One region of the Streptomyces sp. NPDC096323 genome, then DNA from elsewhere that is predicted to be linked to it. Evidence: riboswitches for the same ligand, from Rfam matches in the RefSeq annotation. Region 1 holds a riboswitch; each other region holds the start of a gene.

The links. A riboswitch is a leader RNA that binds a small molecule or an ion and turns the genes downstream of it on or off. The one in region 1 is predicted to bind cyclic di-AMP.
Positions count from the first base shown of each region.
Region 2: linked by a shared signal. The riboswitch ahead of ABTX18_RS30320 (M23 family metallopeptidase) and the one ahead of ABTX18_RS33085 (LysM peptidoglycan-binding domain-containing protein) in region 1 are both predicted to bind cyclic di-AMP.
Region 3: linked by a shared signal. The riboswitch ahead of ABTX18_RS15865 (C40 family peptidase) and the one ahead of ABTX18_RS33085 (LysM peptidoglycan-binding domain-containing protein) in region 1 are both predicted to bind cyclic di-AMP.

Region 1 is NZ_JBEOSI010000015.1:80,655-89,999, reverse strand. It holds gene ABTX18_RS33120 ((2,3-dihydroxybenzoyl)adenylate synthase) at 1-848, opposite strand, end outside; gene ABTX18_RS33115 (isochorismate synthase) at 845-2,062, opposite strand; gene ABTX18_RS33110 (2,3-dihydro-2,3-dihydroxybenzoate dehydrogenase) at 2,127-2,915, opposite strand; gene ABTX18_RS33105 (ABC transporter substrate-binding protein) at 2,912-3,907, opposite strand; gene ABTX18_RS33100 (FecCD family ABC transporter permease) at 4,067-5,149, shown strand; gene ABTX18_RS33095 (FecCD family ABC transporter permease) at 5,230-6,279, shown strand; gene ABTX18_RS33090 (ABC transporter ATP-binding protein) at 6,287-7,120, shown strand; cyclic di-AMP (ydaO/yuaA leader) riboswitch at 7,418-7,602, shown strand; gene ABTX18_RS33085 (LysM peptidoglycan-binding domain-containing protein) at 7,606-8,499, shown strand; gene ABTX18_RS33080 (FG-GAP repeat protein) at 8,695-9,345, shown strand, end outside.
Region 2 is NZ_JBEOSI010000012.1:144,821-154,165, reverse strand. It holds gene ABTX18_RS30330 (M16 family metallopeptidase) at 1-594, shown strand, start outside; gene ABTX18_RS30325 (M16 family metallopeptidase) at 621-2,003, shown strand; cyclic di-AMP (ydaO/yuaA leader) riboswitch at 2,232-2,399, shown strand; gene ABTX18_RS30320 (M23 family metallopeptidase) at 2,413-3,249, shown strand; gene ABTX18_RS30315 (GntR family transcriptional regulator) at 3,503-4,195, shown strand; gene ABTX18_RS30310 (HPr family phosphocarrier protein) at 4,377-4,658, opposite strand; gene ABTX18_RS30305 (bifunctional acetate--CoA ligase family protein/GNAT family N-acetyltransferase) at 4,831-7,719, shown strand; gene ABTX18_RS30300 (DUF5998 family protein) at 7,793-8,389, shown strand; gene ABTX18_RS30295 (alkaline phosphatase family protein) at 8,389-9,345, shown strand, end outside.
Region 3 is NZ_JBEOSI010000005.1:233,100-242,444, forward strand. It holds gene pcrA (DNA helicase PcrA) at 1-879, opposite strand, end outside; cyclic di-AMP (ydaO/yuaA leader) riboswitch at 1,138-1,304, shown strand; gene ABTX18_RS15865 (C40 family peptidase) at 1,303-2,481, shown strand; gene ABTX18_RS15870 (hypothetical protein) at 2,666-3,259, shown strand; gene ABTX18_RS15875 (hypothetical protein) at 3,303-3,656, opposite strand; gene ABTX18_RS15880 (C40 family peptidase) at 4,013-5,068, shown strand; gene ABTX18_RS15885 (GNAT family N-acetyltransferase) at 5,110-5,883, shown strand; gene ABTX18_RS15890 (LuxR C-terminal-related transcriptional regulator) at 5,904-6,608, opposite strand; gene ABTX18_RS15895 (PspC domain-containing protein) at 6,592-7,890, opposite strand; gene ABTX18_RS15900 (PspC domain-containing protein) at 8,095-9,345, shown strand, end outside.

The DNA.
Region 1 (9,345 bases):
ATGGTGATCCGCTCCTGCTCGACGAGCGCGAACGCCGTCGCCGGATCGGGCCGCGGGCACAGGACGACCGTGCCGCCCGCGTACAGCGCACCGAGCCAGCCGGGGGAACTCATCGGGAAGTTGTGCGCGGCCGGCAGGACCACGAGGAAGCGGGTGTCCGCGTCGACGCCGCAGATCTCGTTGGAGCCGCGCAGCGAGTAGATGTAGTCGTCGTGGGTGCGCGGAATGAGTTTGGGGACGCCGGTCGTGCCGCCCGACAGCTGGAGGAACGCCAGGTCGTGCGGCTCGGGCCCGGCGAGCGGGCCGGACTCCTCGCACGGCACGTCGGACAGCGCGGTGTGCTCGCCCGGGTCGCCGACGACGAACACGTGCTCCAGGCCCGGAGTCCGCGCCTTCACCGTCGTCGCCAGCTCACGGTGGTCGAAGCCGGCGTGCCGGTCGGGGATCACGTAGGCGACGGCCTCGGTGAACGAGCAGAAGTAGCCGATCTCCGTCTCCCGGTGGGCGGGCAGCGCGAAGACGGGCAGCGCCCCGATCCGGAAGAGGGCGAAGACGACCTGGATGAACTCCGCGACGTTCGGCAGCTGGACGACGACCCGGTCGCCCTTGGCGATGCCCCGGGCCGCGAACCCCGCCGCCAGCCGGGCCGCGCGCTCGTCCAGCTCGCCGTACGTCCAGGAGCGGCGCCCGTCCGCGGGATCGACGACCGCCACGCGGTCGCCGTGGGCGGCGGCGCGCGCCCGGAGCACGCCCGTGAACGTCTCGCCGCGCCAGTGCCCCGCCGCGCGGTAGCGCTCGGCGAAACCGGCGGGCCAGGTGGGTGCGTCGTCGTGCGGGGCGGCGTTCACAGCGTGGCCCCCACGGCGTCGAGGAAGGTACGGAACTTGGCACCGGTCTCCGCGGTCTCCGCCTCGGGCGAGGAGGCGGCCACCACGCCCGCACCGGCGAACAGCCGCAGCGAGCGGCCCTCGGCCTCGGCGCAGCGGATCGTCACGACCCACTCCCCGTCCCCGTCGGCGTCCTGCCAGCCGACCATGCCGGTGTACGCGCCGCGGTCGAAGGGCTCCGACTCCGCGATGACGGCACGGGCCTTCTCGGTCGGGGTGCCGCACACCGCGGGCGTGGGGTGCAGCGCCGATGCGAGGTCGAGGGAGGTGGTGCCGGGGTCCGCGAGCGTGCCGGTGACGGTCGTCGACAGGTGCCACATGGCCGCGGTCCGTACGAGCGTGGGACGCTCGGGGACGTCGAGGCGCACGCAGAACGGGGCGAGGGCCTCCCGCACGGCGGCGACGACCACGGCGTGTTCGTGCAGGTCCTTCGGGGACTCCAGCAGCGCGGCCGCCCGCCGCACGTCCTCCGCCAGATCGTCGCTGCGCGGTGCGGAGCCCGCCAGCGGATTGGCGGTGAGTACGTTGCCGGCGCGGGCGACCAGGAGTTCGGGACTGGCGCCTATCAGCGTGCGGCCCGCCCCGCTGGGGACGGCGAAGGTGTAGCCCTTGGGGTCGCGCTGCGCGAGCCGGCGCAGCATGGCGGGCAGATCGAGGTCGTGCGAGGAGGTCAGCTCCAGGGTGCGTGCGAGGACGACCTTGTCGAACTCCCCGGCGCGCATCCGCCGCACCGCTGCGGCGACCGCCGCACTGTACGCGCCGGCCTCGGGAACCTCCCGGGTCTGCCAGGTCCCGGGCTCCGCCGGGGGACCGGGGAGCGCGATGAGCGGGTCCTCGCACAGGGCGTATGCCCGGCGGACGGACTGCGGGACCGCCAAGGAGTGCGGGTCACCGGGGGAGAAGGGCAGCGCGCCCAGGACCATCGGCGCAGGATCCCCGGCCCTGCGCCGGGCATCGAGCACCTCGCGTACCCGGGTCGCCAATGGCCGTTCGTCATGCGGGACTTCGGCCGCGGTGCCGGAGGCGAGCAGGGTCTGCCGCGACGAGGCGAGGAAGCGGTCCGTACCGGGCCGGTAGGCATCCAGCAGTGCGGTGGCCGCGCCGGGTGAGGGGGGAGGGGAGGTGTGGGGGACGGACCGGTGCGGGGCGGTGGGTACACGCAATGAGGCAGACATGTCTTCTGGTCTCCAGTGGGGGAGAGGGTTGCGATCCGCTGTCTTGGTCGCGGGCGGGGGTGATTCAGGCCCGCAGCGTGGCGCCGCCGTCGACGTACAGGTCGTGCAGCGTGATGTGGCGGGCGCGGTCGGACACGAGGAAGGCGACGGCGTCGGCGATGTCGGACGGGTCGGCGATGCGGCCGAGCGGAATGCCGGTGCGGTAGCTCGCCCCGTCCCCGTCGATGACGCGCCGGGCGGCGGCGTCCTCGTCGCCGGCCTGCCACATGCCGCGCTGCATGTCGGTGAGTGTCGAACCGGGGGACACGGTGTTGCAGCGGATGCCCAGCGGCGCCAGTTCGAGGCCGAGACACTTGGTGAACATGACGGCCGCCGCCTTCGAGGCCGCGTACGCGGCCATGTTGGTGCGGGGGATACCCGCGGCGTTGGACGCGACCGTGACGATGCTGCCCGTTCCCCGTGCGGCCATCCGGCGCGATACGGCCCGCGAGACGTGGAAGACCCCGTTGGTGTTGACGGCGAACGTGGCCGCCCAGTCCTCGTCCGTCAGCTCGGCGACCGACGAACTGCGCAGTATTCCGGCGACGTTGACCGCGATGTCCAGCGGGCCGAGCGTGTCCTCGGCCTGCGCGACGAGCGCCTCGACGGCTGCGGCGTCGGTGACGTCGAGCGTGCGGGCCGTCACGTGCCCGGCGTATTTTCCGGCGAGTGCGGTGACGCCGTCCGGGGCCACGTCGGTGGCCAGGACGCGGGCGCCGCGTTCGACGAGGGCGTGCACCACGGCTTCGCCGATCCCGCGGCCCGCCCCCGTCACGAGGGCGAGCCGGCCGGCGAGTTCCGGGACGGGATTCACTTGACCATGGCCTTGCGGATGTCGTCGAGCACCGAGACGGCCGCCTGCGCACCGCCCAGGCTCGTCCACTTGGTGCCGTCGATGACGGTCGACTGACCGCTGCTCACCGCCTTGAGCTGCTTGTACGCCGGCTTCCCGGACAGCTCACCCACGAGGGCCTGGTCCGATCCGGTGGAGGTGAGGGTGCCGATGAAGAGCCAGTCCCCGTCGATCTCCTTGAGGTTCTCGTCGCTGATCGGCGTGGAGTGGCCCTCCCCCTTCTCGTTCTGGATGCCGGGACGGGTGAAGTCCAGGTCCTTGAGGACGTCGCTGATGAACACGCCCTGCTGCATGACGGCCGAGCCCTTGGCCGAGTAGCGGGCGACGGACACGCTCTTGCCCGCCTGTGCGCCCAGGTCCTTCTTCAGGGCGGCGGCCCGGGTGGCGTAGTCGGTGAGGAACGCCTCGGCCTTGTTCGCGCGGCCGAGTGCCTTGCCGGTGAGGGTGAGCGCCTTCTTCCAGTCCTTGGTGCCGTCGATCGTGACGACCGTGGGCGCGATCTTGCGCAGTTGCTGGAGGACCTGTGCGTCGGCGAGCTGACCGGCGAGGATCACATCGGGCTTCGCCTGGACGACCTTTTCGATGTCGGGGCCGGTGACCGCACCCACCACGGGGATGCCCTTCGCCTGGCCGGCGAGGTAGCCGGGGGCGCCCTTCTGGCCGCGGCCGGCGGTCAGGCCCACCGGCTTCACGCCCAGCGCGAGAGCCGCGTCCAGGTCCATCTCGCTGAGGACCACCACGCGTTCCGGCGTCGCGGGGACCTTCACCGACGTGCCGGTCGCGTCCGTCACCTGAGTCCCCTTCGGGGCCTTGGAGGCGCCTGCGCCGTCGGAGCCCTCCGATGCCTCGGAGGATCCGCAGGCGGTCAGCGCCAGGGCGCAGACGCCGATCAGCGAGGCCGCCAGAGCGGGGCGGACGAGGCCGCGGGAAGAGAAGGTCGAAAGCGGGGCCATGGCCTGGAGTCTCCGTTGTGTTCGAGTGATGAGGCCGGTACGGGCGGGAATCCCGCCGTACCGAAGAGGACCGGGCAAGGCGATTGACGCCGTTTCAGGGCATGGGGGAGCCCGGGGCTCCCCACCGGCCGCCCGGTGCACTTAGGTTAGGCTAACCATATGTCGATCGTGCAAGTGGGACGGCCCGCAACCGGGTCCCGCCCCACCGGAATCCCGCCACGGGAAGGGCGCGCGCCCCTGTGGGCGGCCACCGGTCTCGTACTCCTGCTGCCCGCCCTCGTCCTGCTGTCCCTGCTCATCGGCACCGGGTCCAGCTCGGTGGGCGGCGCCTGGGACTACCTCACCGGTGACCCCGCCGCCCGCGCGGACGCGCAACTGCGCCTGGCCGTCGTGGACGTACGCCTGCCGCGCACGCTCGCCGCGGTCCTGGTCGGAGCGTGCCTGGGAACGGCCGGATGTCTCCTGCAGGCAGCGACGCGCAACCCCCTGGCCGAGACGGGGCTGCTCGGGGTCAACTCCGGAGCCGCCTTCGCCGTGGTGCTGGGTCTCACCTTCTTCGGGGCTGACTCACCCGCCTCGCTGCTGGTGTGGGCGCTGGCCGGAGGCATGGTCGCGAGCGCCGCCGTCCTCCTGTTCGCCGCTTCGGGGCGCGGCGGCGGATCCCCGCTGCGGCTCGTCCTGGCCGGATCGGCGCTCGGCGCCACCTTCCACGGCCTCACCTCGTACGTCCTGCTGGGCACTCAGTCGACCTTCGACACCTACCGCTACTGGACGATCGGCTCGCTCGCCGGCATCGAGGTCTCCGACCTGCTGCCCCTCCTGCCGCTGATCGCGGTGGGCCTGCTCACCGCGCTCGGCTGCGCCCGCCCGCTGGCGGCGCTCGGCCTCGGGGACGACGGCGCCCGCTCGCTCGGCCACCATCCCGGCCGCATCCGGCTCGTCGTGGCGGGCGCCGTCTCGCTGCTCGCCGGCTGCGCCGTCGCCGTGGCCGGGCCCATCGCCTTCCTGGGACTCTTCGCGCCCTACGCCGCCCGGGCCCTGGCCGGAGCGCGGATGGCCGCCGGTCTCGTCCTGTCCGCCCTGATCGCGGCCGACATCATGATCCTCGCGGACATCCTCGCGCGGATCGTCATCCGGCCCTGGGAGACCCCGGTCAGCGTGCTGCTCGCCTTCGTCGGCGGCCCCCTGCTCGTGTGGATCGCCCGCTCCTCCCGGCTGTCCACGGCGGGAGTCCCGGCATGACGGACGTAACCGAGGCTGCTCCCGGCGGGACTTCCCGCATGACTGACGTGACCCCAACTGTCCATGGCGGCAGTCCCCGCATGACGGACGTGACCCCGCCCGACAGCGTCGTGCTCCGCACCGGAACGCTGTCCTGGCTCCTGCCGAGGCGCAGCGTGCTGGCCGCCGCGCTGCTCCTCCCCCTGCTGGCTCTCCTCATCACCCTGGCGGTGATGGCGAGTTCGTCCGGAATGAGCCTGTCGCAGACCCTCTCCGGACTCCTCGGAACGGGCGACGCGGGCACCGTCATGATCGTGCGCGACTTCCGGCTGCCCCGCATCTTCACCGGTCTGCTGGTCGGCGCCGCACTCGGCATCGCGGGCTGCCTCACCCAGACCCTGGCCGGCAACCGGCTCGCCACACCGGACCTGGTCGGCGTCAACGAGGGCGCCACCGCCGCCGTGGTCGCGGCCGCCGCGGGGTCCGCCACCGGCATGGTCGGCAACTGGTGGCTCGGGCCGATCGGCGCCGTGGCCGCGGCCGTTCTGGTCGTCCTGTGCGCCGGAGGGGCGGGCAGCGCGGGCTACCGGCTGCTGGTCGCCGGGATCGGCGTCTCCACCTTCATCGGCGCGGTGAGCGACCTGATCATGTCGCGCGAGAACGACAACACGGCGGGCGGAGTGTTCCTCTGGGCCGTCGGCAGCCTCAACGGGCGTGACTGGGACGCCGGTGTACCGCTGGGGGGCGTACTGCTGTTCCTCGTCCCCCTCGCGCTGGCGGCCGGGCACCGCCTCCAACTGCTGCGCCTCGGCGACGAGGTGGCCGCCTCCCTCGGCGTCGACCTGGGCCGGGTACGTACCGTCGCGCTCGTCCTCGCCGTGCTGCTGGCCGGCACGGCGGTCGGTGTCGGCGGCCCCATCGCCTTCGTGGCCCTCGCGGCGCCCATCCTCGCCCAGCGGCTGACCGGCCCCACCCGTGTCCCGGTCACCGGCTCGGCGCTGACCGGAGCCGCGCTGATCGCCGCGGCCGACGCGATCGGACGCGTCGCCGCTCCGGTCGAGCTTCCCGTCGGGGTCGTCACCAGCGTCCTCGGCGGCCCCTTCCTCCTGTGGGTACTGCTGCGGCCCGACCCGGCCGCCGGAAAGGCGTGAGCCGCACATGACCGAGCATCCGACCGGCACGAAGGCGGGCCTCGAAGTATCCGGCCTGCACGCCGGATACCCGGGCCGTCCCGTCGTCGAGGACGTCTCCCTCTCCGTCCCCGCCGGACAGGTCGTCGCGATCGTCGGTCCCAACGGCTGCGGGAAGTCGACCCTGCTGCGGACCGTCGCCCGCCTCCACCGGCCCGCGTCCGGCACGGTCCTGATCGGCGGGACGGACATCTGGGAGACCGGCCGGCGCCGGGCCGCCCACCATGTCGCCCTGCTGCCGCAGTCGCCGCGGGCCCCCGAGGCGGTCACCGTGGCCGGCCTCGTGCGCTACGGCCGCAGCCCGCATCAGGGGCTGCTGCGCCAGTGGTCGCGCGAGGACGAGCAGGCGGTACGCGACGCGCTCGAGGCCACCGGCACGACAGCCCTGGCCGCCGAGCGCGTCGACCGGCTGTCCGGCGGCCAGCGCCAGCGCTGCTGGCTCGCGATGGTCCTGGCCCAGCAGACCCCGGTAGTCCTGCTCGACGAACCGACCAGCGCCCTCGACCTCGGGCACGCCGTCGAGGTCCTGGAACTCGTCCGCGAGGTCGCGGCTGCCGGCCGCACCGTCGTCATGGTCCAGCACGACCTCGCCGCCGCGGCCCGATACGCCGACCTGCTCGTCGCCATGAAGGGCGGCCGGGTCATCGCCCGGGGCGCCCCCCGCGAGACGGTCGACCAGGCCCTGGTGAAGGAGCTGTACGCGATCGATGCCGACGTGCTCGCCGCCCCGGGTGACGGATCACCCGTCGTGGTGCCCCGCAGCCGGGCCCACGCGGCCGTGCAACCGACACCGGCTGCGTAATGTCCTGATTGACCGTTTGCTCCGGAAGATCGGGAATGCCCAATGGGGGCCGTGTTTCCGCAGGTCATAGCTGCTGAGTAGCTGACAAATCGCCCCTTTCGGACACAGTGGCCAGCGTCACGTTTCCCGCCCCCGACGCAGAACCGGAAGCGCGGGTTCCCAGTCGCGCCAAGAAAGTTGGCCCGCTCCGGTGTGACCGGCGTCGCACATTTCCTTTGATTGATCTTGCGCGGCAATTGTGATCAGTAATTCCGGGCTTGTTATGCCCTGCCTTTCTCGCTTACGGTCACGGTCAATCCGGACGGAACGCCGAATCCTGCCGCCGTCCGGTAACCCGACCACTCACGTACGGCAGGAGCGGGGGACCCAGGTTTGCCGCCGTTCCGGAATCCGGAGCGGCTAGGGGTGAAGTCGCCATGTGCGGCCGGACATCTCCAGTCCGAACCCGACAGCTCACCTCGCAGGCGGCGGAGAGGAAAAGCGCCATGCCCATCAAGGGTCAGCACCGTCGTTCCAAGTCCACCTCCCTGGCCCGCGGTTTCATCGCCGTGAGCGCTGGTGGAGCCGTTCTCGCGCTCCCCCTGATCGCCGCCGGATCGGCCTCCGCCGCGCCGGCCACGTCGGTCGCCGCCGAAAAGGCCGTAGCCCCGACTTCCGTCGCCGGCAAGGAAATTGCCGTGCAGAAGGCGGAGTCCACCACCTATTCCGTGATCTCCGGCGATTCGCTTTCCAAGATCGCCCGCGGGCATTCCCTCAGCGGCGGCTGGGAGCGGCTGTACAAGGACAACCGCAGCGTGGTCGGCGGCAACCCGGACCTGATTCACCCCGGCCTGAAGCTGACCATTGGCGCCAAGTCCGCAGCCGCCGCCCCCAAGGCCGCGACCAAGAGCGAATTCAAGGCCGAGACCACGTCCGGCAGCGCCTCCCAGCCGTCGGCCGACCGTGCCGAGAGCGCCGACCGCGCCGACCGTTCCGAGCGGACGGCGGCGCCCGTCGCCGAGCAGACCGCCGCGACGACCCCGGCGGAGACCGCCCCCGCGCAGACCGCGACGGCGTACACCGACGACCTCGACGGCTGGATCAAGGAGTCCCTCGCCGTCATGGCCGAGCACGGCATCCCCGGCAGCTACGACGGCATCTACCGCAACGTCATCCGCGAGTCCTCGGGCAACCCGCAGATCGTCAACAACTGGGACTCGAACGCCGCCGCCGGCATCCCGTCCAAGGGCCTGCTCCAGGTCATCCAGCCCACGTTCGACGCGTACCACGTGCCCGGCACCTCGCTGGACATCCTGGACCCGGTCGCCAACATCACCGCCGCGTGCAACTACGCCGCCGACAAGTACGGCTCGATCGACAACGTCTTCGGGGCCTACTGATCCCACCGCGGTCCCGCCTCACGCGGAGCCGTAGAGCAGGGGTGGAAGGGAGCTGAACGGCTCCCTTCCACCCCTTTTGCCATGCCGTACAACCTTTGTGCCACGGTGCCGGTCAAACAGGGCGCCAGGAGGGTAACGGGCTCTTCCCGGCGTCCCCTCCTCTCGCCCGGTCGCCTTTGATCCGAGGAGCCGCTCGTGCGCACCTACCGTTCGGCCGCCGTCGCCGCGGCCTCGTTCCTCCTGATCGCGGGGGCAGCCATCGCCGCGCCCTCCGCCTACGCCGGCACCCCCGGCGGAACGCACGCGAACGACCGCAACACCGATTTCAACGGCGACGGTTACGAGGACGTGCTCACCGGCGCCCCCGGCGGAACCGTCGGCGGCAAGAAAGGCGCGGGCTACGTGACCGTGCAGTACGGCGGGCCGGCGGGCATCGGCACCAGCCGGGGCGCCGTGCTCAGCCAGAACACCACCGGGGTGCCGGGCGCCGCCGAGGCGGGCGACGGCTTCGGCCGCGCCCTGGCCTCCGGCGACCTCGACGGGGACGGGTACGACGACGCGGTCGTCGGCATCCCGGGCGAGAACCTCGAACCGGTGACCGACGCGGGCGGGGTCGTCGTCCTGTGGGGCTCGGCGAAGGGGCTCTCCGGCGCGGTCAGCGACTGGCTGCAGGCGGAGGAGCCCGTCGCCGGCGCCAGGTTCGGCGGCGCGCTCGCCGCGGCGCACTTCAGCCCCGACATCCCCGGCGACCAGCTGGCCGTGACCGACCGCACCGACCTCAGCCTCTACCAGTACGACGCGGCGGCCCGGCGGAAGGCCGCGTCGCCGGCGCCCGACTCGCGCAGC
Region 2 (9,345 bases), on a different contig from region 1:
GCGCGTGCGCTGATGGCCGCCTACCGGCTGCCGCACGACGGCACGCGCGAGTGCGACGCGGCCGACCTCGCACTGACCGTGCTGGGCGGCGGCGAGTCGTCCCGGCTGCACAACCGCCTGGTCCGCCGCGACCGGACGGCCGTCGCGGCCGGATTCGGGCTGCTGCGGCTCGCGGGCGCGCCCTCGCTCGGCTGGCTGGACGTCAAGACGTCCGGCGGCGTCGAGGTGGCGCAGATCGAGACCGCGGTCGACGAGGAGCTGGCCCGGTTCGCCGAGGAAGGCCCCACGCCCGAAGAAATGGAGCGTGCCCAGGCCCAGTTGGAGCGCGAGTGGCTGGACCGCCTCGGTACGGTCGCGGGCCGCGCCGATGAACTGTGCAGGTTCGCCGTGCTGTTCGGTGACCCGCAGCTCGCCCTGACAGCCGTGCACCGGGTGCTCGACGTGACCGCGGAGGAGGTCAAGGCGGCCGCCAGGGCCCAGCTGCGGCCCGACAACCGGGCCGTGCTGGTCTACGAGCCGCTCGCGCCCGCCGAGGCCGCCGAAGAGGCGGACGCCGCCACCGACACCGACGCGCACGAAGGAGCGGACAAGTGACCGACGCTGCCGCGACTGGAGTTCCGATGGAGTACCACCCGCAGCCCGCCCCCGGCGTGGCCAGGCCATGGGCCTTCCCCGCGCCCGAGCGCGGCTCCCTGCCCAACGGCCTCACGGTGCTGCGCTGCCACCGCCCCGGCCAGCAGGTCGTCGCCGTCGAGATCTTCCTCGACGCCCCTCTGGACGCCGAGCCCGAGGGCCTGGACGGGGTCGCCACGATCATGTCCCGAGCGCTGTCCGAGGGCACCGACAAGCAGAGCGCCGAGGAGTTCGCCGCCGAGCTGGAACGCTGCGGTGCCACCCTGCACGCCCACGCCGACCACCCTGGCGTCCGGGTCTCCCTGGAGGTTCCGGCCTCGCGGCTGGCCAAGGCGCTCGGCCTGGTCGCCGAGGCGCTGCGGGCTCCCGCCTTCACCGACAGCGAGATCGAGCGGCTGGTGGGCAACCGGCTGGACGAGATCCCGCACGAGCAGGCCAACCCGGCCCGCCGTGCCGCCAAGCAGCTCTCCAAGGAACTCTTCCCGGCTACGGCCCGTATGTCGCGCCCCCGCCAGGGCACCGAGGAGACCGTGGCCCGGATCGACTCCGCGGCCGTGCGCGCCTTCTACGACGCGCACGTCCGTCCGTCGACCGCGACCGCCGTGGTCGTCGGGGACCTCACGGGCATCGACCTGGACGCGCTGCTCGCCGACACCCTCGGGGACTGGTCGGGCAACACCGCCGAGCCCTGGCCCGTCCCGCCGATCACCGCCGACGACACGGGCCGCGTGGTGATCGTGGACCGCCCCGGCGCTGTGCAGACGCAGCTGCTGATCGGCCGGATCGGCGCGGACCGGCACGACAGCGTCTGGCCGGCCCAGGTGCTCGGCACGTACTGCCTGGGCGGCACGCTCACCTCCCGGCTCGACCGGGTGCTGCGCGAGGAGAAGGGCTACACCTACGGCGTACGGGCCTTCGCCCAGGTCCTGCGCTCCTCGGCCCCGGGCTCCGCGTCCGGGGCGACGGGTGCCGCGATGCTCGCCATCAGCGGTTCCGTGGACACGGAGTCCACCGGCCCGGCCCTGGAGGACCTGTGGAAGGTCCTGCGGACCCTGGCCGCCGAAGGGCTGACGGACGCCGAACGCGAGACGGCCGTGCAGAACCTCGTCGGCGTCGCCCCGCTGAAGTTCGAGACGGCTGCCTCCGTCGCGGGCACCCTCGCCGACCAGGTCGAGCAGCACCTCCCGGACGACTACCAGGCACAGCTGTACGCGCGCCTCGCGGAGACCGGCACGGTCGAGGCGACCGCGGCCGTGGTCAACGCCTTCCCGGGCGACCGGCTGGTCACGGTCCTGGTCGGCGACGCCTCGCAGATCGCGGAGCCCGTCAGGGCCCTCGGCATCGGTGAGGTGTCGGTCGTTACCGGCTGACGGCTGAACTGACGGCCGCGGCCACTTCCCCTGATACCGGGGCAAAAGGAAGACCCCGACGGAGCGGACTCCGTCGGGGTCTTCCCTTTTGCCCGCTTTGCGGGAGAGGTTGCCTGTCTGCCCTGTGGGATACACGACAAAACGGCCTGTCCGTTTGGTGCGGGCAAGCGCCCCCGCCTAGCGTCGGCTCCGCTGTCCGTCACTCGTATGCCGCATCCGCGACGTACCGGGCAGTCATCGCCGAGTCCCCGTCAGGCGCGAGCCCGGGGAGCCGGGGACCCACGCAGTCCCTGGGGTGAATCGGATGCCCGCGCCTCGTACGAGGCGGGTGGATCCGTAGGAGACCTTCCTGCTCCGAACCCGTCAGCTAACCCGGTAGGCGAGAAGGAAGGAAAGGACCAGCCACTTCATGGCGTTCACCCGTGCCTCCGGGAAGCACCGTGCCCCGGGCCGTCTGACGCGCAGCGGCGCGAAGGCCATCGGCATCGCGACCCTGGCCACCACCGGCGTCATCGGCGGACTTGCCTCGCCGGCCCTCGCCGCGGACACCGAGACCCCCGCCGCCGGCGAGACCGGCCTCACCCAGGTCATCGCCATCGAGAACGTGCTCGCCGACCGGATCGAGGCGCAGGCGGACGCGCAGCAGCACCAGGCCGACGTCGCCGAGAAGAAGGCCGAGGCCGAGGCCAAGAAGGCGAAGGCCGCCGCGAAGGCGAAGGCCGACGCCAAAGCCAAGGCCGCCGCGAAGGCCGCCGCGAGGGCGAAGGCCGTCGCCCGCGCCGAGGAGGCCCGTGAGCGCGCCGCCCGCGCCGCGCGCTCCGCCGAACGCGCCCGGCTCGGCGCCTTCCAGCTTCCCGTCGCCGGTTCGTACGTGACCACCGGCTACAAGTCCAGCGGCTCGCTCTGGTCCTCCGGAAGCCACTCCGGCATCGACTTCCACGCCGCGTCCGGGAGCTCCGTCGTCGCCGTCGGCTCGGGCACGGTCGTCGAGGCCGGCTGGGGCGGGGCATACGGCAACAACATCGTGCTGCGGATGACGGACGGCACGTACACCCAGTACGGCCACCTCTCGTCGATCGGCGTGTCCGTCGGCCAGAGCGTCGGCGCCGGACAGCAGATCGGCCTCTCCGGCTCCACCGGCAACTCGACCGGCCCGCACCTCCACTTCGAGGCCCGCACCACACCCTCGTACGGCTCCGACATGGACCCGGTCGCCTACCTGCGCGCCCACGGCGTCTTCGTCTGACCCTCCTGACCCACCCGGAACAGCCGATCCCCGGACAGCCGTTCCGAAGACTCGAAGACCCCGGCATCACGCCGGGGTCTTCGCCGTCTCCGCGTACCGGAGGGCTGCACGCACCGGTGTGCCCGGGTGGCCGGAGACCAAAAGATATTCATGAATTTCCACCCGCCGTCGGAAATGCGACCGCATTGCAATAGAGTCGCAGGGCAGGCGTCGATCGGCCGCGTTTCGCGGGGATTAAGGCGGAGGTTCGGACATGCGCATTCCGGCGCATTCGGTATGCACGGCAATCCGTGAGGACATCGTCCAGGGTGTCTACGAACGCGGCAGCCGACTCACCGAGGAGGTGCTCGCACGCCGGTACGGGGTCTCCCGCGTCCCGGTACGGGAGGCGCTGCGCACCCTGGAATCCGAGGGATTCGTGGTCACCCGCAGGCACGCCGGAGCCTGCGTCGCCGAGCCCACCGAGCAGGAGGCCGCCGACCTCCTGGAGGTCCGGACGCTGCTGGAGCCGCTCGGCGCGGCCCGCGCCGCCCACCGCCGCACGGACGCGCACCTCAAGGTGTTGCGCGGCCTGGTGAGGCTCGGTCAGGAGCGCGCCCGCCGGGGCGAGGGCGAGGACCTGCGCTCCCTGGGTGGCTGGTTCCACGAAACCCTCGCGCAGGCCTCCGGCAGTCCCGGTCTGATCGCGCTGCTCACCCAGCTCCGGCACAAGACCGCCTGGATGTACACGATCGAGCAGCCGGCCCGTCCGGCCGATTCCTGGGCCGAGCATGGAGCGATCGTGGACGCCGTGGCGCGCGGCGACGCGGAGAGGGCGAGGGCGCTGACCGCCCAGCACGCCGAGCGGGCCACCGCCGCGTACCGGCTGCGCCGCCCCGGCCGGCCGGACGCCGCCCGGGTGAGGACTTCGCAACATGTCGTAAACACCCCGAGCGGCCGGCATTAACAATTGCGCCGTATACAAAGAATAGGCATTCCGCAGGGCTTTCTTTTCGCTGCCCGAATTCATTGATGGCGGAGCCGTGCGGTGACGCGAGCGCATGTGTCCGTACGAAAAAGCCGCGGCTCCCCGTCAAGGGTGCCGCGGCTCTCGCGCGGGAATTCCCGCAGTGCGTGACCCGACGGGATCAGACGGTCTCCGGAAGCTCGTCGAGCCCCTCGGCGACCAGCTTGGACAGGCGGTCCAGGGCGGCTTCGGCGTTGTCCGCGTCGGAGGCGAGCACGATCTCCTCGCCGCCCTGCGCGCCGAGACCGAGCACGGCGAGCATGGAGGCCGCGTTCACCGGGTTGCCGTCGGCCTTGGCGATGGTGACGGGGACGCCGGAAGCCGTGGCGGCACGGACGAAGATGGAAGCGGGGCGGGCGTGCAGGCCCTCGGCCCAACCGACGTTGACGCGGCGCTCAGCCATGGTTCTGCCCTTCACGAATCAATGGTTGTCTAGACCAGTCTCTCATGCAGTGCGCGATGCTCCGGCCGACCCGCCGCCCCCTTCCCACCACGCCGCACCGTCGCCCGGCAACCCTCACACTGCCCCCGCCCCGGCACCCACGCGACCGCTGGCGGAGCCGTACGCTTTGGCCATGCAGCCCTCTCCGGAGCAGAGTCCGCATCACGCCTACCCCGATCACTGGGAGGCGGACGTGGTGCTCCGCGACGGCGGCACCGCGCGCATCAGGCCCATCACCACGGACGATGCCGAACGGCTGGTCAGCTTCTACGAGCAGGTCTCCGACGAGTCGAAGTACTACCGCTTCTTCGCCCCCTACCCCCGGCTCTCCGCCAAGGACGTCCACCGCTTCACCCATCACGACTACGTCGACCGGGTGGGGCTGGCCGTCACGGTGGGCGGCGAGTTCATCGCCACCGTCCGCTACGACCGGATCAACGCGCAGGGCAGGCCCGCCACGGCCCCGGCCGACGAGGCCGAGGTCGCCTTCCTCGTCCAGGACGCGCACCAGGGCCGGGGCGTGGCCTCGACCCTGCTCGAGCACATCGCGGCCGTCGCCCGCGAGCGCGGCATCCGCCGCTTCGCGGCCGAGGTGCTGCCCGCCAACAACAAGATGATCAAGGTGTTCCGGGACGCCGGTTACACCCAGCAGCGCAGCTTCGAGGACGGCGCCGTCCACCTCACCCTGGACCTCGAACCGACCGCCGAGTCGCTGGCCGTCCAGCGCGCCCGGGAACAGCGCGCCGAGGCCCGCTCCGTGCAGCGGCTGCTCGCCCCGGGCTCCGTCGCCGTCATCGGCGCGGGCCGCACCCCCGGCGGCGTCGGCCGCACCGTCCTGCGCAACCTCCTGGGCGCCGGCTTCACCGGCCGCGCCTATGCCGTGAACCGCGCCTTCGCCGCCGACCAGGCCACGATCGACGGCGTGCCCGCCCATCGCTCCCTCGGCGAGATCGGTGAATCCGTCGACCTCGCCGTCGTCGCCGTCCCGGCGGAGCGGGTGCCCGAGGCCGTCGCGGACTGCGGAGAACACGGCGTCCAGGGACTCGTCGTCCTGTCCGCCGGGTACGCCGAGTGGGGCGCCGAGGGCCGCGAGCGCCAGCGCGAACTGGTGCGCCAGGCGCGCGCGTACGGCATGCGGATCATCGGCCCGAACGCCTTCGGCATCATCAACAACTCCGAGGCGGTCCGGCTCAACGCCTCCCTCGCGCCCGAGCGGCCCGCCCCCGGGCGCATCGGCCTGTTCACCCAGTCCGGCGCGATCGGCATCGCCCTGCTCTCCGGGCTCTACCGGCGAGGCGCGGGGCTCTCCACCTTCATCTCGGCCGGCAACCGCGCCGACATCTCCGGCAACGACTTCCTGCAGTACTGGTTCGAGGACCCGGACACCGACGTCGCCCTGCTGTACCTGGAGTCGCTCGGCAACCCCCGCAAGTTCACCCGGCTCGCCCGGCGGACCGCGGCCGTGAAGCCGGTGGTCGTGGTGAAGGGTGCCCGGCACAGCGGCTCCACACCCCCCGGTCACGCGGTCCCCGTCAGCCGGATCCCCGACGCGACGGTGTCCGCGCTGATGCGGCAGGCGGGCGTGATCCGCGTCGACACGGTGACGGAGATGGTCGACGCGGGACTGCTCCTGGCCGACCAGCCGCTTCCCGCGGGCGGGCGCGTCGCGATCCTCGGCAACTCGGAGTCGCTCGGGCTGCTCACGTACGACGCCTGCCTGGCGGAGGGGCTGCGACCGCGCCCGCCCATCGACCTCACCACGGCCGCCACCCCTCAGGACTTCCGGGAAGCGCTGGCCGAGGCGCTGGCCGACGGCGGCTGCGACGCGGTCGTCGTGACGGCGATCCCGTGGGTGGGGGAGAACGGCGAGGCGGAGTCGGGGGACGGGGAGGTCCTGGCCACGGCCCTGCACGCGGCGGCCGCGTCCGGCCCCGCCAAGCCGGTGGCCGTGGTCCATGTGGAGATGGGCGGCCTCGCGGAGGCGCTGGCCGCCGCGACCAGCACGGTGGCGCAACAGCGTCCGGCGCCGCCGCCGCCCGCCCTCGCGGTACCGGCACCCCCCGCCACCACTGCCCGTACTGCCGCCGCCACCGAGGCAGCCCCCGAGAACGCTGCCGGAGATGCCCCCGTAGCACCCCGCCCCCTCGGCCGGATCCCCGCCTACCCCGCCGCCGAACGCGCCGTCCGGGCGCTCGCGGAGGCCGTGCGGTACGCCCAGTGGCGACGCGAGACCGCCGTACCGGGGAAGGTGCCCGAGTTCCTCGACGACACCATCGACGAGCCGGCCGCGGCCGCCCTCATCGAGACCCTGCTCGGCCCGGACCCCGATCCGCGCGGCCGGCCACTGGAACACGACGAGGCGCGCGAGCTCCTGGCCCGCTACGGCATCACGGTCCGCCCGACCCTGCCGGCCCCCGGTCCTGAGGAGGCCGTCGCCGCGGCGGCGCGGCTCGGCTACCCGGTGGCGCTGAAGACCACCGCGCCCCATCTGCGTCACCGGGCCGACCTCGGCGGAGTCCGCCTGGACCTCGACGGCGAGGCCGCGCTGCGGCGGGCGTACGGCGAGCTGACCGGCCTGCTCGGCCAGCCCGCCGAGCTCCGGCCCGTCGTGCAGTCGATGGCCCCGCGCGGCGTCGACACCGTCGTACGGGCCACCATCGACCCGGCGGCCGGCGCCGTCCTCTCCTTCGGCCTGGCCGGCGCACCCTCCGAGCTCCTCGGCGACACCGCGCACCGCCTGGTCCCCGCCACCGACCGTGACGCCGCCGAACTGATCCGGTCCATCAAGGCGGCCCCGGTCCTCTTCGGCTGGCGCGGAGCGGCGCCCGTGGACACCGCCGCGCTGGAGGAGCTGCTGCTGCGGGTCTCCCGGCTGGTCGACGACCACCCCGAGGTGGTCTCGCTCTCCTTGGAGCCGGTGGTGGTCGCGACCCACGGGCTGACCGTCCTCGGCGCGAGCGTCCGGCTCTCGCCGCCCCCGGCCCGTACCGACCTCGGCCCCCGCCGTCTGTCCAACTACTGACCCGCCCCGGGCCCGCCCGGCGGGGGCGGCAGGACGTCCCCGGCAGTCATCCGCCCCCCGTAGGATGGTGCGTATGGCAAAGACCGGTACGACGACCAAGGGGCTGCGCGCGGCGATCGAGCGCAGCGGCTACTACCCGGCCCTCGTGGCCGAGGCGGTGGAGGCCGCCGTGGGCGGTGAGCCGGTCGCTTCGTACCTGGTGCACCAGGAGACGACCTTCGACTCCAACGAGGTGCGCAGGCACGTCACGGTGCTGGTGCTCACGGACACCCGCTTCATCGTCAGCCACACCGACGAGCAGAACGCGGACACCAGCTCCCCGACGCCGTACGCGACCACCTCCACGGAATCCGTGAAGCTCGACCGGATCTCCTCGGTCGTGGTCAGCCGCGTCGTGGCCAACCCGGAGAAGTACGTCCCCGGCACGCTGCCCCGCGAGGTCGTCCTGACCATCGGCTGGGGCGCGGTCTCCCGGATCGACCTGGAGCCCGCCGCCTGCGGCGACCCCAACTGCGAGGCCGACCACGGCTACACCGGCAGCTCCACCGCCGACGACCTGAGCCTGCGGGTCAGCGAGGCCGGCGACGGCCCCGACACCGTGCGCCAGACGCTCGCGTTCGCCCAGGCCCTCTCCGAGGCCACGGCCGCGACCGCGGCAGCCGGCCGCTGATGGCCCAGCCGGCCTGGGAAGATCCCGTACTGCTGCCCGTCGACACCGCCCCCGTACCCGAGTACGGCAGCGGCTCGCTGGCCGATCTGCTGCCGACGCTCGTCGCGGGGCAGGGCGTTCCCGGTTTCACAGCGGCGATGCCCGAGCTCACCCCCGCCGACCGCAACTGCGTCTTCCTGATCGACGGCCTCGGCTGGGAGCAGATCAAGGCGCATCCGGACGAGGCGCCGTTCCTCCACTCCCTGCTGCCCACTTCGCGCGGCGGCACCGGCCGCCCGCTCACCGCGGGATTCCCGGCGACCACCGCGACCTCGCTGGCGTCCGTCGGCACCGGGCTTCCGCCGGGCGAGCACGGCCTGTCGGGCTACACGACCCGCAATCCGGAGACCGGCGAGCTGATGAACCAGCTGCGCTGGAAGCCGTGGACCCCGCCCAAGGTCTGGCAGCCGTACCCGACCGTCTTCCAGCTGGCCGACGCCGCCGGCGTGCGTACCGCCCAGGTGTCCGCCCCCACCTTCGAGCAGACCCCGCTGACCAAGGTCGCGCTCAGCGGCGGCTCGTTCCTCGGCCGGCTCGCCGGTGAGGAACGGATGGACGTCGCCGCCGAACGGCTGGCCGCCGGTGACCGGTCCCTCGTCTACACGTACTACAGCGAGGTCGACGGCAAGGGGCACCGCTTCGGTGTCGACTCCGACGCCTGGCGCGGTCAGCTGATGTACGTCGACGGGCTGGCCCGGCGCCTCGCCGAGCAGCTCCCGCCGCGCTCCGCGCTGTACATCACCGCCGACCACGGCATGATCGACATCCCGTTCGACGAGCAGTCCAGGATCGACTTCGACGAGGACTGGGAGCTGCGCGCGGGCGTCGCACTGCTCGGCGGCGAGGGCCGCGCCCGCCATGTCTATGCCGTACCGGGCGCCGAGGCCGATGTGCTGACCGTCTGGCGCGAGGTGCTC
Region 3 (9,345 bases), on a different contig from region 1:
GAGCGTGTACTGGGCGTGGTTGGTGTCCTGGTACTCGTCGACGAGGACATGACGGAAGCGGCGGCGGTAGTGCTCCGCGACGTCGGGGAACGCCTGGAGCAGGTGGACCGTCGTCATGATGATGTCGTCGAAGTCCAGGGCGTTGGCCTCGCGCAGCCGGGACTGGTACAGCGCGTAGGCCTGGGCGAGGGTCTTCTCGAAGCCGTCCGTCGCCTGGCCGGCGAAGGTCTCCTCGTCGATCAGTTCGTTCTTCAGGTTCGAGACCTTCGCCGTGAACGACTTCGGCGGGAAACGCTTCGGGTCGAGATCGAGATCGCGGCAGACCAGGGCCATCAGCCGCTTGGAGTCGGCGGCGTCATAGATCGAGAACGAGGAGGTGAAGCCGAGCCGCTTCGACTCACGGCGCAGGATCCGTACGCACGCGCTGTGGAAGGTCATGACCCACATGGCGTTGGCCCGGGGCCCGACGAGCTGCTCGACGCGCTCCTTCATCTCGCCGGCGGCCTTGTTGGTGAAGGTGATCGCCAGAATCTGGCCCGGGTGCACCCCGCGCTCGGCCAGCAGGTGGGCGATGCGGTGGGTCAGTACGCGGGTCTTGCCCGAACCGGCGCCGGCGACAATGAGCAGCGGGGACCCGGCGTGCACGACGGCCGCGCGCTGCTCGGTGTTCAGCCCGTCGAGCAGCGCGGCCGCGTCGATGACGGGCCGGTGGGCCCCGTCACGGTAGTACGCGTCGCGGGGCGGCGGGGGCCCGTCGAACACGCCCGCGAAGAGGTCCTCCGGCACCGCTTCGGGTGCGGAGTCCTCGGGGGGCGGCGGGGGCCCTTCCTCCGTGTGCTGGAGGCCGGCCAGGAAACTGTCGTCAAAGAGGCTGCTCATCGCCTCCCGAGTCTAGGGCGCCCCACTGACACTCCGGGGCAGAGTGACGAAGCACGCACCCAGCACCGCGCACACAGAGCGATCGGCGGACCGCACCGCGTCCGGGAATCCCGGTCCCCGCCTGCCCGCGGCACCCCGATCCGCCGAGGTCACGAAAATGTATCGGGCATATCGAACATCAACCTTCACAGCGGCACCATGGGTTGGCTAGCGTGCTCGTTCGGGCGGCCCGTACCCCCAGAGGCGATCCACGCCGAGCGGGCTTCCACGCCGAATCCGGGCTGTCCTTCAGGGGAGTCCGGAACCGGGGACCCACACGCATCACCGGGGTGAATCGGTCCGCAACCCCCACCAGGACCGTAGGGCAGCCTTCCGTTCCGCCCGAACCCGACAGCTAACCCGGTAGGCGGTCCACGGAAGGAGATGCCGGCCTTGGCATCGCATCGCAAACCGCGCACTCCCCTGCGCAGCTCCGGCCCCGCCGTCGGGCTCACGACGGCCGCCCTGGCGTCGGTGACCCTGCTGTCCTCGCAGAGCGCACTGGCCGCTCCGGCTCCCAAGCCCAGCATCGAGGACGTGCAGAAGAAGGTCGACGACCTCTACCGGCAGGCGGGCACCGCGACCCAGCAGTACAACCAGGCGAAGGAGGCGACGGCCGGGCAGCGATCCAAGGTGGACACGCTGCTGGACGACGTCGCCCAGCGCACCGAGAAGCTGAACGAGGCCCGCAGGACGCTGGGCACGTTCGCCGCCGCCCAGTACCGCGGCGGCACCCTCGCCCCGACCGCCACGTTCTTCCTGGCCGACGACCCGCAGTCGTTCTTCGACCAGACGCACCTCATGGACCGGATGACCGAGCGCCAGCAGCGCGCCGTGTCGGACTTCCGTACGCAGCAGGCGAAGGCGTCCAAGCAGCGGGCCGAGGCCGTGGCGAGCCTGGAGACGCTCACCGAGTCGCAGGCGACGCTGCGCACCAGCAAGCAGAACGTCCAGACGAAGCTGTCCGAGGCCCGCGGCCTGCTGTCGAAGCTGACCGCCGAGGAGAAGGCGCGGCTGGCCGAGCTGGAGCGCAAGAAGGAGGCGGAGGCCAAGCGCAAGGCGGCGGAACTGGCGAAGAAGCAGGCCGCCGCGAAGGCCGAGGCCCAGCGCGAGGCCGCGGCGGCCGAGGCGGCCGCCGAGGAGGCCGGCAGCGGCACGGGAACGGACACCGGGACAGGCACGGACTCGGGCACGGGCGCGGACGCCGACGCCTCGACCAAGGCGGACAAGGTCATGGCGTTCGCCGAGGCGCAGCTCGGCAAGCCGTACGTCTGGGGGGCGACCGGCCCGGCCTCGTACGACTGCTCGGGGCTCACCCAGGCGGCCTGGAAGGCGGCCGGCGTCGACATTCCGCGGACCACCTGGGACCAGGTGAACGTGGGCACCCGGATCGCCACGGCGGATCTGCAGCCGGGGGACCTGGTCTTCTTCTACGACGACATCAGCCACGTCGGCATCTACAAGGGCGACGGCATGATGATCCACGCGCCGAAGCCGGGGGCGAACGTGCGCGAGGAGTCGATCTACTACATGCCGATCTACGGGAGCGTGCGTCCCGCCTAGAAACGGCCCGCGGCAGGGGCGCCGGAGCCTGCCCTGCGGGGTTCGCGTGCCGGGTACCAAACGGCCGGCGGCAGGGGCGCCGGAGCCTGCCCTGCGGGGTTCGCGTGCCGGGTACCGTGCGGAAGGTGCCCGGCACCGGACGGGCAGCGCACACAGGACGAGCACCCTGCAGGAGTGAACGACCGTGAAGATCTTGGAGAGCGTCCGGGACCTGGCCACCCTCGGCACCTTCGGCCAGGCCAGGCTGTTCTCGGCGGCCTGCGCCGAGCGCACCGCGGGGGTGCTCCTGCGGTACCTCGCCGACGAGAGCCGCCCGGCGGACCAGGACACCTGTGTGGCCGCCCTGGAGCTTCTGTGGGAGATCACGCCGCCGGACGAGGACGTGGCCGCCGCCATGCACCGCCGGCTGAGCGTGCTTCCCGAACTCGCCCCGGAGCTCCGCCCGGACGGCCTCACGGCGGCGGCGGTGCTCGCGCTCAGGGCCTTGTTCGCCGGGGTGGCGATGCTCATCGACCAGGGCCCGGACGGCGCGGCCGGCCCCTCCGAGTCGGCGCGGGCGCTCGCCCGGGCACTGGACACGGGGGACGGCGCGACGGCCGCCGAGGAGGACGTGATCCAGGATCGGGACGTCGAGCGGATCATGGCGTGGAGTCCCGAGGAGCAGACGCTGCACGTCCACGGGCTGCGCGCGTCGGCCGCGGAGACGGGACGCGCGCGGCTGACCGCGGCGGAGGCCCGCTACGGCCTCGGCGACGGGGCGCCCGGCGGGCGGGAGTAGCGCCGTAGGCCTCCGGCCCCGGGAGCCGAGCCCGGCCTGCGCCTCAGGTCCAGAGCGTGGCGATGAAGATGTTCACGATCGTCAGTCCGCCGACCGCCGCGAAGAGGCCCTTGTCCACCTTCTCCTCGTCGCGCTTGACGTAGACGAGCCCGAGGATCACGACGAGGATCAGCAGCTTGATGCCGATCTTGACGTTGTTCACGGGGTGGTCGTCGGCCTGGTCGAGGCCGACCAGGGCGATTCCGGTGACGAGCATGGTCAGCGCGCCGTGCAGCATGGCCGGGACGAACCGTGCCGTGCCCGCCCCCATCGCCTTCATCTGGGTGAGGAAACCGCCCAGCAGGGAGGCGATGCCGATGATGTGCAGGGCGACGAAGACATCGATGAGTACGCGCATGGTTCCGCAGCCTAGCCGCGGCCATATCAGCACTCCGCGGCCAGGTGGTAGTGAGCGACTACTTGACCGTGAGATGTACCAATTGCCTGATTCTGGCGCAATTTTTCCGATCGCCAGGCGACAACGCAACGCCAAATTCACACAATAAGCGTCACTACAACTCTTTCCCGTGTCCCGGGTTTAGCGTCCCTATCCAGGTGACCGGCACAGGCCGATCCGTTCCCGGGCGGCGTTCCCCGGTCACCCCGCCGAGGTTCCGGCGCCGGGCCGCTCCCCCTGTTGGCGGCCCGCCTCCGGGCCGGGCGGGCCCGTCGGTAGTCCCCGGCGGGCTGTCGAGAGGAAGGACGCCCGCCCTCGTGGCAGCGCACCGGAAACCCAAGCAGCGCCGGTACACCGGCTCCGCTGCCCGCACCGCAGCGACGCTGGCCTTCGCCGGGGCCGCCACCGCTGCCGCGTTGCCGGGATCCGCGCACGCCGATCCGGCGCCGACCCCCGCCCAGGTGAAGGCCGAGGTGGACCGGCTGTACCGGGAGGCGGAGGTCGCCACCGAGCAGTACAACGGGGCCAAGGTGAAGGCCACCGCCGCCGAGAAGTCCGTGGACGCCCTGCGCGACGAGGCGGCCCGCCGGACCGCGCGCCTCAACGCCGCACGCGACGCGCTCGGTTCGTACGCCGCCGCGCAGTACCGCTCCGGCGGCCTCGACCCCGCCGTGCAGCTGGTGCTCTCCTCCGACCCCGACCAGTACCTCGAGCGCGCCTCGTACGTGGAACGGGCCGGGCAGCACCGCGCCACCGAGGTCCGCACCGTGCAGCGCCAGGTCGCGGAAGTGGCCCAGGTCCGCACCGAGGCCGCCGGTCAGCTGACCGAGCTCGCGAGCCGCCAGGCGGCCCTGAAGAAGCACAAGGCCACGGTCCGCACCAAGCTCGCCGAGGCCCGGCAACTGCTCGCCCGCCTCTCCCCCGCGGACCGCGCCTCCTACGACGCCTCGGACGGCTCGTCCGACGGCCGCGGCGGCGTCCACGCCGACCGCAGCGCCCCGCGCGGCTCGGAGCAGGCGCCCAACTCCCGTGCCGCCGAGGCGGTCGCCTTCGCGTACACCGCCCTGGGCAAGCCGTATGTCTGGGGCGCCACCGGCCCCTCCTCGTTCGACTGCTCCGGCCTGACGCAGGCCGCCTGGCGCTCTGCGGGCGTCTCGCTCCCCCGGACCACGTACACGCAGATCAACGCGGGCACCCGCGTAGCGCAGTCCGAACTCGCCCCGGGGGACCTGGTGTTCTTCTACTCGGGCATCAGCCATGTCGGCCTCTACATCGGCAACGGCCAGATGATCCACGCCCCGCGCCCCGGAGCCCCGGTCCGCATCGCCCCGATCGACCAAATGCCTTTCGCGGGGGCGACCCGGGTGGCATAGGCTCCCGCCTTCCGAGCCAACTGCCCGAAGGACACTCACCCATGCCCATGGACGTCGACGTCCAGACCCACACCCGTACGCTCACCCTCCGCTCCCCGGACCATGTCCGGGTGGGCCCCTTCGCGATCCGCTACAACCCCGGCTGGTCGCTGAAGTTCGCCAACTACGCGATCCCCGACCAGGGCGCCGAGCCGACGCCCGCCGAAGTCGACGCGCTGATCGCGGCGTTCCGCGAGCTGGACCGGATGCCGCGCCTGGAGTACCTGCCCACCTGGGCGCCCGCGGTCGAACCGGCGCTGCTGGCCGCCGGGTTCACCGAGGAGAACCGCGCCCCGCTGCTGGCCTGCTCCCCGGGCGGACTGCTGCCGCCGAAGCCGGTGGACGGCCTGGTGATGGCGGAGCCCGCCACGGACGCGGAGTTCGACGCCGCCGCGCTCGTCCAGCACCTGGGCTACGGCGGGACGGGCGAGCCCGAGGCGGGCATGGCGCAGTGGCTGCGCACCGCCGCGAGGGACGGCGGGGTCGCCGCCCTCGCGACCGTCGACGGCACCCCGGCGGGCGCGGGCGGCTGCTCGGTCCCGGTCGACGGTCTCAGCGAGCTCGCGGGACTCGCGGTGGCGGCGGACTTCCGCCGCCGCGGCATCGGGGCCGCGCTCTCCGTCCATCTGACGGAGAGGGCGTTCGCGCGGGGCTGCCGGGTGGTGTGGCTGGAGCCGGGCGACGCCGACGTGGAGCGGATCTACGCCGGGATCGGCTACCGCCGGATCGGCGAGAAGCTGAACATCTCGCTCGACCCGGAACGCGAAGGCGCCTGACCCGGAAGCCGGAAGCGACCTCAGACCAGCCGGCGCGCGGTCGCCCATCGCGTCAGCTCGTGCCGGTTGGAGAGCTGGAGCTTGCGCAGCACCGCCGAGACGTGGGACTCGACCGTCTTCACGGAGATGAACAGCTGCTTGGCGATCTCCTTGTACGCGTAACCGCGGGCGATCAGCCGCAGCACCTCGCGCTCGCGCTGCGTCAGCCGGTCGAGGTCCTCGTCGACCGGCGGGGCGTCCGTCGAGGCGAAGGCGTCGAGGACGAAGCCGGCCAGCCGGGGCGAGAACACCGCGTCGCCGTCCTGGACCCGGAAGACCGAGTCGACGAGGTCCGCGCCGGTGATGGTCTTGGTGACATAGCCGCGGGCGCCGCCGCGGATGACGCCGATGACGTCCTCGGCGGCGTCCGAGACGGACAGCGCCAGGAAGCGGACCGGGTTCTCCACCGCGCCCATGAACGGGGCGCAGCGGCGCAGCACCTCGACGCCGCCGCCACCCGGGAGGTGGACGTCGAGGAGGACGACCTCGGGGCGGGTCGCCGTGATGACGGTGACCGCCTGGTCGACGTCGGCGGCCTCGCCGACGACCTCGACGCCGGTCTCCTCGGTGCGGCCGATCTCGGCCTGGACTCCGGTGCGGAACATCCGGTGGTCGTCGACGAGCACGACTCGTACCCGGCGCTCCGGGCCCTCGTGGCCTCCGGTCGCCTCAGTGGTCCCGTTCATCGCTCGTCCTCTCCATCTCCAGCTCGACTTCCGTGCCCCCGCCGGGCACCGGACGCAGCCGTGCGGTACCGCCGTTGCGCTGCATCCGGCCGATGATTGATTCTCGTACGCCCATTCTGTCCCCCGGTACGGAATCCAGGTCGAATCCCGGGCCTCGGTCGCGGACCGAGACGAAGACCGTGCGGCCCTCGACCTCCGCGTAGACCTGGACGGCGCCGCCCTCGCCACCGTACTTGGCGGCGTTGACCATCGCCTCGCGCGCGGCCTGCATCTGTGCGGTCAGCTTTTCGTCCAGCGGGCAGTCGCCGACGACGACGACCTCCAGCGGGACGCCGTGCTTGTCCTCGACCTCGGCCGCCGCGCGTTTGACGGCCTCGGCCAGGGTCTCGGGCTCGTCGCCCTCGTCCTTGCCGGTGCCCTCGGGGTTGTAGAGCCAGTTGCGCAGTTCGCGTTCCTGGGCGCGGGCCAGTCTGCGGACCTCGCCGGCGTCCTCGGCGTTGCGCTGGATCAGGGTGAGGGTGTGCAGCACCGAGTCGTGGACGTGGGCGGCGACCTCGGCGCGTTCCTGGGCCCTGATGCGCATCAGGCGTTCCTCGGAGAGGTCCTGGGTCATGCGGACGAGCCAGGGACCGGCGAGCAGGGCGATGCCGGTGAGGACGGCGATGGCCGCGGTGAGGACGTTGCCCAGCTGTGCGGCGGAGCCGCGTACGACCATGAATCCGGCCAGTCCCAGACCCACCAGGGCGACTCCGGCGAGCCCGCGGGCCAGGTGCAGGACGCGGCGGCGGCTGCCGACCTCCATCCAGCGGGCGCGGCGGGCGTTGTCGGCCTGGCGCCACACCAGCACGGAGCCGGCGCCGATCAGCAGGGTGGGCCAGATGTAGCGGTCGGCCTTGCCGCCCATGTCGACGTTGCCGACGAAGATCAGGGCGCCGATGAGCAGCGCGATGAGGGCGAAGACCTGGCCCTTGTCGGGTTTGCGGAGTCTGCGGGTGCCGTCGGGGGCGGTCTCGAAGACGGAGCGCGGGCCGTCCACGCCACCGACGCCGAGGGGGACGACGATCCAGAAGACGGCGTACAGGAGCGCGCCGAGGCCGTCCGCGAAGAACAGTCCGAGGAAGACGAAGCGCACCCAGGCGACCGGCAGCCCGAGGTGTCCGGCGAGACCGCGTGCGACGCCGCCGAGCAGCCGTCCGTCGGCGCTGCGGTACAGCTTGCGCCGGGGCTGCTCCTCCGGGTCGGGGGCGAGGGAGCTTGCGGCTCGGGGGGTGGCGGCTGGCATGACCCGATCGTCACACGTCCGTGCGGGTCGTGGCATCAGGGTCGGCCCCCACATCGACCCTGAGACCTTGAGAGCTTGAGAGCTTGAGACTTTGAGGCCTTCCGGCGGGTGCGCGGGCGTCTCAGGGTCGGCCGGGCCAATATCAGGGACCGGCCAGGGTCGGGGCGGGTGCCGGACGGGTCCGGCGCCCGTCACCATGGAGCCATGACCGTTCCCCACGATGCGCCGCCCGGCACCGCACCGCCCCCCGGGCCCGTTCCGCAGCTGCGCCGCGGCCCGCGGGTGGTTGGCGGGGTGTGCGGTGGGCTCGGCCGGTACTGCGACGTCGATCCGGTGATCTTCCGGATCGTGATCGGTGTGCTCTCCGTGACCGGCGGCCTCGGACTGATCTTCTACGGCTTCGCGTGGCTGCTGATCCCGTGGGAGGGCGAGGAGGAGAACGAGGCGCGCCGGCTGCTGTCGGGCCGGGTCGAGGGGTCCTCGCTGATCGCGGTGGCGTGCGCGCTGATCGGCTGCGGGCTCTTCCTGTCCATGCTGGGCAACAGCGGCACACTGGCGTTCTCCGCGATGCTCTCGGTCGCGGTCATCGGCTACATCGTCTGGACGCAGCACCGCAGGACGGCCGATCCGCAGGAGGGGGCGAGCCCGGCGTCGGACCGGGCGGTGCCCGAGGCGCCGCCCGAGGTGAAGGCCCCGCCGAAGCCGTCCGGCCCGTCCTGGTGGCGCGACCCGATCGTCAAGGACGGCACCACGGGGCCGGTCGGGGCCGGCTATCTGTGGGGGCCGCCGGACGCCGTGGCCGACGGCCCGGCGCCGGGCGCGCGCCGGGCGACGGCCGCCGCCCCGTTCCTTCCCCCGCAGCGGTCGCGGGAGGTCCGGGGGCCGCGGTCCGTCGGAGGTGCCGTCTTCGTCAACGCGATGATCGCCGGCGGGCTGGGGACGGGCCTGAGCTGGGACTCCCACCCGCTCGGCACGAGCCTGCAGATCGGCCTGGCCGCCGCGCTCGCGGTCTTCGGGATGGGCATGCTGATCAGCGCCTTCGTCGGCCGGACCGGTTTCGGCACGCTCCTGCTGGCGATGATCACGGCCGGACTGCTCGCGGGAGCATCGGCCCTGCCCAAGGACATCACGACGCACTGGGTGCGCGAGAAGTGGCGGCCGGCGTCGGTCGCCGCGGTGCAGCCGCGCTACCAACTGGGCTCCGGAGAGGCCGATCTGGACCTCACCGCACTGGCCGTGCCCAAGGGCGGGACCGTCAGGACGCAGGTGGTGGTGGCCGCGGGCCGGATCGTCGTGCGCGTGCCGCGGACGGTCACGGTGACGGTGGACGCGCGAGCGGACATCGGCGACATCACTCTGCGGGACGGAGAGCGGGGGCGCACGTCGAACGTGCGGGTCTCCGGCAGTGAGCGCACCACGCTGCCGCCGGACGCGGGCAGCAAGCCGGCCGGCACG